DNA from 3 places in the Streptomyces bikiniensis genome. Region 3 is predicted to be linked to each of the others. Evidence: riboswitches for the same ligand, from Rfam matches in the RefSeq annotation. Region 3 holds a riboswitch; each other region holds the start of a gene.

Region 1 (2,255 bases), on a different contig from region 3:
GGCATGGGGGACCTCGCGTCGTGGCCGGACCGGGCCGAGGCCCGGCCGTACCCGCCGGGCACGACGCTGCTCTTCTACACGGACGGCCTCTCGGAGGCGCGGAACGCGCAGGGCGTCTTCTACGACCCGGCGGAGCGGCTGGCCGGGCGGGTCTTCCCCGGGCCCGAGGAGATGCTCGACGCGCTCGTGGACGACGTACGGCTCCACACGGGCGGCGGGGCGACGGACGACATGGCGCTGCTCGCGCTCAACCGCCCGACGGCGGGGCAGCCGGAGCGGCGCCGCACGATGTCGGTGGTGCCGCCCGGCGGGCCCGGGTCCCGGCGCTGACCGGCCCCTCGCCTCTCCCCGACCGCCCGGCGGGCCCCGTCACCAGGGGTAGTCGAGAGGTCTCCCTGCGATAACAATTGATGCACCGTCAGGAATCGGGGGTTTCGCCGTTTCCGGATCCGTCCTTGCTGAAGGGGGGTCAAGTCTGACCATTCCCTCTCAATTCAATGAACGATCAAGAGGAGCGGCTTGGAATCGGGACCCCCTGTCTATTAACGTTCGATAACGCAGCGCGGTCGTCCCAGCCGTCGCAAGAGACGGCACCGTGCGCACGCGCCGAATCCCGAAAGGGAACCGGGGAACCACCATTTGGGGTGAATCGAGCCCTTCGCACTCGTGCGTCCGGGCCCGTAGGAGACCTTCCTGCTCCGAACCCGTCAGCTAACCCGGTAGGCGAGAAGGAAGGAAAGGAGCGCGCCTCCGTGGCGTCCAACACCCCTGCCCCCGAAGCTCCCTTCGATGCCTTCGGCGGCGGTGCGGCCCCCTCCGCCCCGGGTACCGAGTGGAACCCCACCGAGGATTCCCTCCGCGCCCAGAACCGCTCCGGCGGCCGGCACCGGGTCGTCAAGCAGCGCTCCAACTTCGCCCGCTCCTCCACCGTCCTCGGCGTCGGCGTCATCGCCGCCGTCGGCGCGGGCGGCCTCGCCACCGCGCAGGAGAAGCCCCCGGTCGCCATATCGCTCCCGGACCTCCCCGACCTGAACCTGCCCGACGCCCACGACCTCCCCGGCGTCGGCGCCCTCCTCCCCGAGGAGGAGCCGGAGGCGGTCCCCGCGGACCGCGCCAACCCGAACCCGCTGACCTCCGCCACGTACACCACCGAGGCCGACGAGCGGGCCGCGCGCACCGGTCAGGTCACGCAGGCGAGCCTGACGACGGCGGACGCCCCGAGCACCGCCGACGCGGGCGAGGCCCTGCGCGCCCGCATCCTCCAGCAGGCCGAGCAGCAGCAGGCCTCCGCCGACGCCGCCGAGAAGGCCGCGGCGGAGAAGGCGGCCGCCGAGAAGGCCGCCGCCGAGGCCCGGGCCAAGGCCGACGCCGCCGAGAAGGCCGCCGCCGAGGCGAAGGCGAAGGCCGAGGCGGAGGCCAAGGCCAAGGCGGAGGCGGAAGCCAGGGCGAAGGCCGAGGCCGAGCGCCTCGCCAAGCTCGCCGCCAGCTACTCGATGCCCCTCTCCTCGTACTCCCTCACCGCCACCTACATGCAGTCCGGCTCGATGTGGTCCTCCGGCCACCACACGGGCCTCGACTTCGCCGCCCCCACCGGCACCCCGCTCAAGGCGGTCCACGGCGCGACGGTCAAGTCGGCGGGCTGGTCCGGCTCCTACGGCTACCGGATCGTCCTGGAGCTGGAGGACGGCACCGAGGTCTGGTACTGCCACCTCTCCTCCATGACGGTCTCCGCCGGCCAGACCGTGGGCACCGGCGAGACGATCGGCCGCGTCGGCGCCACCGGCAACGTCTCCGGCGCCCACCTCCACCTGGAGGTCCACCCCGGCGGCGGCGACGGCGTCGACCCGGCGGCCTGGCTGCGCTCCAAGGGCCTGACGGTCTGACCCCTCCCCGGACTCCCGGGAACCCCCTTCCCGGATTCCCGGAAGCACGCGGAATAGGCCCGGCGACGGGGACCGTTGACCACCCCATGACCTCTCTCCGTATGCTGGGCACGTCCGACCTGCACGTCTTCCCGCTCGCCCTCGGCGGCAACGTCTTCGGCTGGACCGCCGACGAGGCGCAGTCCTTCGCCGTCCTCGACGCCTACGCCGCCGCCGGCGGCAACTTCGTCGACTCCGCCGACGTCTACTCGGCCTGGGCCGAGGGCAACGAGGGCGGCGAGTCCGAGACCGTCATCGGCCGCTGGCTCGCCTCCCGGGGCAACCGCGACGACGTCGTCGTCGCCACCAAGGCCGGCGCCCACCCCCGGTTCA
Region 2 (2,255 bases), on a different contig from region 3:
GGACCGCGAAGCGGTCCGCCCAGCCGACGTACGTCCCGTCGGGGCCGGGGTCTCCGACGCCCTCGGTGAAGCTGTCACCGATCGCCGCGTACGACCCGAATGCGTTCTTGTCTCTTGATCTCGAATCGTCTGCCACGGGGGCACATCCTTCCCTTTCGCATGTGACCTACGCGACCGTAAGGAGGGGTTGACGACGGGTGATATATGCCACCGATAAAGATTCGCCCAAGTCGGAACAGGCCGGCGGCCCGGCACGTACGTGCCGGGCCGCCGGAAAGGAATGCGCCGGGGGGTCAGACGGAGACGCCGTGCTGGCGCAGGTAGGCCAGCGGGTCGATGTCCGAGCCGTAGTTCGGCGTGGTGCGGATCTCGAAGTGCAGGTGCGGGCCGGTGGAGTTGCCGGTGGAACCGGAGAGGCCGATCTGCTGCCCGCCGCTGACGCTCTGCCCGGCCGAGACCGAGAGGGAGGAGAGGTGGGCGTACTGCGAGTAGTTGCCGTCCGCGTGCTGGATGACGACCTCGTTGCCGTACGAGCCGCTCCAGCCGGCGGAGACGACCGTGCCGGCGCCGACGGCGCGGACGGTGGTGCCGGAGGAGGCGATGAAGTCGACGCCGGTGTGGTAGCCGGAGGACCACATGGAGCCGGAGGCGCGGTACGGGGTGGAGAAGCCGCCGGTGACGGGGGCGACCCAGCCGGAGGAGGAGGCGGTGGAGCCGGTGGAGCTCTTCTCCGCGGCCTTCGGGGCGGTGGTGGCCGGGGCGGCGGCGCGGCGGCTCTCGCGGGAGGCGCGGGGGGCGTCGTCGCCGTTCTTCCCGGCGCTCCGGGCGCCGGTGGTGCTCTTCGGGCCGGTGGGGACGGAGCCCTTGGCGCCGATGGTGAGCTTCATGCCGGGCATGATGAGGGAGGGGTCGGCGCCGATGGTCCGGCGGTTGTCCTCGTAGATCCGCTGCCAGCCGCCCGCGAGGTGGTGGTCGGCGGCGATCTTCGACAGGTAGTCGCCGGGGACGACGGAGTACGTCCGGGGGCCGCTCTCCGCGGCGGCCTTCGAAGGGGCGGCCTTCGCGGGGGCGGCGGCCTTCGCCGCGACGGGCTGCGCGGTGACGACGGACTGGACGGAGGCGGCGGCCGGGGCGGCCTGCTCGGCGGCGTGGGCCCCGGTGGCGCCGAGGAGCGGAAGGGCGACGACGGCGCCTCCCGTACCGGCGGCGGCGAATCCGCGGGTGAGGGGGTTGTTCTTGGGACGGCGGTGCTTACCCTTCGCGGGCATGGCGAATCCTCTCCGGCGCCTGCGAGGTGAGCTGTCGGGTTCGGACTGGAGATGTCCGGCCGCGCTCTCGCGCGACTTCACCCCTAGCCGTCCTGCGTCGCGGGACCGGCGTACTTCCTTGGGTCCCCCGCTCCTGCCACGCATGGGATGGGTGGAATTCCGGACGGTGGCAGGATTCGGCGGTCCGTCCGGATTGAGCGTGACGCTAGACGAGCGGGGTCGGCGCGAACAAGCCGTTGTTCCTCACCGGTATTCCGCCCTAGATCGTTCCACCGGAATTCCGGTCACCCTCCGTGGACGGCGGTCCTCCGACTCCCTTTTCCCGTAAGGAAATCGCGCCGGAACCCCGGCCACGATCCGTCACTTCTATGACGCTGCTCACGCGTCGAATCCCATCTCGCCTGCAATCAGGGCGCGTTATGCCCAATGGCTTAATTCGGACAGATCACCCATTCCTGTCCGAGGGGGTGCGCCGCGCCGCTCCCGCCCGGATGATTGCCCCCGGAACCGATTTCACCTCGGCATCCGTACGACGACATCTCCAGGAGCATCCGTGACGCAGCAGCAGGTCCCGCCCATCGACGCCGCCGAGCCCGAGCTGACGGAGGTCCGCAACTTCCGGGACGTGGGCGGTCTGCCGACGACGGACGGGCGCGCGGTCCGTCCCGGCCGCCTCTTCCGCAGCGGCCACCTCGCCCACGCGACCGAGGACGACGCCGCCTTCCTCGCCGGTCTCGGGCTGCACACGGTCTTCGACTTCCGCAACGAGGCCGACCGGCGGATCGAGGGCCCGGACGTCGAGCTGCCCGGCGTGCGGAACGTGAACATACCCCTCAACGACCCGGCCGACGGCAAGGAGTTCTGGAAGCTGGTGCGCGACGGCGACACCGTCCAGCTGCGGGAGGTCCTCGGCGACGGCAGGGCCGCGGCCCGGATGTCCGATTCGTACCGGCGCATGGTGGTCGAGCGGACCGCGGAGCACAGCCG
Region 3 (2,255 bases):
GCCAACCCGGCCCGGCGCGCCGCCAAGCAGCTCTCCAAGGAGCTGTTCCCGGCCGACTCCCGGATGTCCCGGCCGCGCCAGGGCACCGAGGAGACCGTCGCGGCGATCGACGGCGCCGCGGTCCGCGCCTTCTTCGAGGCGCACGTGCGGCCCGCCACGGCCACCGCCGTGGTCGTCGGCGACCTGACCGGCGTCGACCTGGAGAAGGTCCTCGCGGAGACCCTGGGCGCCTGGACCGGTGAGCCGGGCGAGCCGCTGCCGATGCCGCCGATCACCGCCGACGACACCGGCCGGGTCGTCATCGTGGACCGCCCCGGCGCCGTCCAGACCCAGCTCCTCATCGGTCGGATCGGCCCCGACCGGCACGCCCGCGTCTGGCCGGCCCAGGTCCTCGGCACGTACTGCCTCGGCGGCACCCTGACCTCGCGTCTGGACCGGGTCCTGCGCGAGGAGAAGGGCTACACGTACGGCGTGCGGGCCTTCGGGCAGGTGCTCCGCTCGGACGCCGGGGGGAACGGCGCGGCGATGCTCGCCATCAGCGGCTCCGTCGACACCCCCAACACGGGCCCCGCCCTGGACGACCTGTGGAAGGTGCTGCGCACCCTGGCCGCCGAGGGGCTCACGGACGCCGAGCGGGAGACCGCCGTGCAGAACCTGGTGGGGGTGGCGCCGCTCAAGTACGAGACGGCCGCCTCCGTGGCCGGGACGCTCGCCGACCAGGTGGAGCAGCACCTCCCGGACGACTTCCAGGCCCAGCTGTACGCGCGCCTGGCCGAGACCGGCACCGTCGAGGCGACCGCGGCCGTGGTCAGCGCCTTCCCGGTGGACCGGCTCGTCACGGTCCTGGTGGGCGACGCGGCGCAGATCGCGGAGCCGGTGCGGGCGCTCGGCATCGGTGAAGTGACCGTCGTCACCGGCTGACAGGACGGGCGGACGAACGGACGAGCGGACGGAGGGCCCCGGCGTGACGGAAGGTCAGGGCCCTTCGCCCGTCCGTGCGAGTCCCGTGCGGGGGTCGCGCGGAAACCCTCCGGCGAATTGTCCGGATTGAAAGCAAGCGTGATCATCTGCCCTGTGGCATGCCTTACAAAAGACCATGTTCGGTTGGTGATCGACTGGGGCTCCGCATAGCGTCGGTGCGGCTGTTCGCCAGTTGCACCCGCCGCGCCCGCGGCACCGGACAGTCATCGCCGAGTCCCCGTCAGGCGCGAGCCTGGGGAGCCGGGGACCCACGCAGTCCCTGGGGTGAATCGGACGCCTTCGCCTCGTGCGGAGGGGCCCGTAGGAGACCTTCCTGCTCCGAACCCGTCAGCTAACCCGGTAGGCGAGAAGGAAGGAAAGGAACAACGTCTTCATGGCGTTCACCCGTGCCACCGGGAAGCATCGTGGTTCGAGCCGGATGGCGCGCCGTGGCGCGGGCATCGCCGGCGCGGCGACCCTCGCCACCACCGGCGTCATCGGAACCCTCGCCTCCCCGGCGCTCGCCGCCGACACGGACAACCGCTCCCCCGAGGACACCGGGCTCACCAAGGTGATCACCGAGGACTCCCTCGTCGACCGGCTCAACGCCCAGGCCGACGCCCAGGACCGCGAGGCCTTCGAGGCCCTCGCCGAGCAGAAGGCCCGCGCCGAGGCGAAGCGCAAGGCCGAGGCCCGCGCCAAGGAGATCCGCGAGGAGAGGGCCCGCGCCGCCCGCGAGGCCGAGCGCCGCCGCCTGAACTCCTTCCAGCTCCCCATCGCCGGCTCGTACGTCTCCACCGGCTACAGGACCGGCGGCTCGCTCTGGTCCTCCGGCAGCCACTCCGGCGTCGACTTCCACGCCGCCTACGGCAGCCGGGTCGTCTCCGTCGGCTCCGGCACCGTCGTCGAGGCCGGCTGGGGCGGCGCGTACGGCAACAACATCGTCATCCGGATGCACGACGGCACGTACACCCAGTACGGTCACCTCTCCTCCATCGGGGTGTACGTCGGCCAGACCGTCGAGCCGGGCCAGCAGATCGGCATCTCGGGTTCGACCGGCAACTCGACCGGGCCGCACCTCCACTTCGAGGCGCGCACGGGCGCCGACTACGGCTCCGACATCAACCCGATCTCCTACCTCCGCGCCCGCGGCGTCACCGTCTGACCCGCCCCACCGCCCCACTCGCGTCGCAAAAGCCCCGGCTCGTGCTGAGCCGGGGCTTTTCGCCGTCCCCTCGTCCGCCGAAAGGCGGCCAGGGATTCCATGGGGCATCGGAAATTCCGGCATGCTGCAA

What was found. A riboswitch is a leader RNA that binds a small molecule or an ion and turns the genes downstream of it on or off. The one in region 3 is predicted to bind cyclic di-AMP.
Region 1: another riboswitch for cyclic di-AMP. It lies ahead of OO47_RS03250 (M23 family metallopeptidase); the one in region 3 lies ahead of OO47_RS28110 (M23 family metallopeptidase).
Region 2: another riboswitch for cyclic di-AMP. It lies ahead of OO47_RS09435 (M23 family metallopeptidase); the one in region 3 lies ahead of OO47_RS28110 (M23 family metallopeptidase).

Annotation. Positions count from the first base shown of each region.
Region 1 is NZ_JNXJ01000003.1:205,151-207,405, forward strand. Features, by position in the region: gene OO47_RS03245 (PP2C family protein-serine/threonine phosphatase) at 1-330, shown strand, start outside; cyclic di-AMP (ydaO/yuaA leader) riboswitch at 595-741, shown strand; gene OO47_RS03250 (M23 family metallopeptidase) at 753-1,883, shown strand; gene OO47_RS03255 (aldo/keto reductase) at 1,970-2,255, shown strand, end outside.
Region 2 is NZ_JNXJ01000009.1:110,793-113,047, forward strand. Features, by position in the region: gene OO47_RS09430 (SGNH/GDSL hydrolase family protein) at 1-136, opposite strand, end outside; gene OO47_RS09435 (M23 family metallopeptidase) at 294-1,268, opposite strand; cyclic di-AMP (ydaO/yuaA leader) riboswitch at 1,272-1,432, opposite strand; gene OO47_RS09440 (tyrosine-protein phosphatase) at 1,822-2,255, shown strand, end outside.
Region 3 is NZ_JNXJ01000047.1:979-3,233, reverse strand. Features, by position in the region: gene OO47_RS28115 (M16 family metallopeptidase) at 1-921, shown strand, start outside; cyclic di-AMP (ydaO/yuaA leader) riboswitch at 1,179-1,341, shown strand; gene OO47_RS28110 (M23 family metallopeptidase) at 1,355-2,125, shown strand.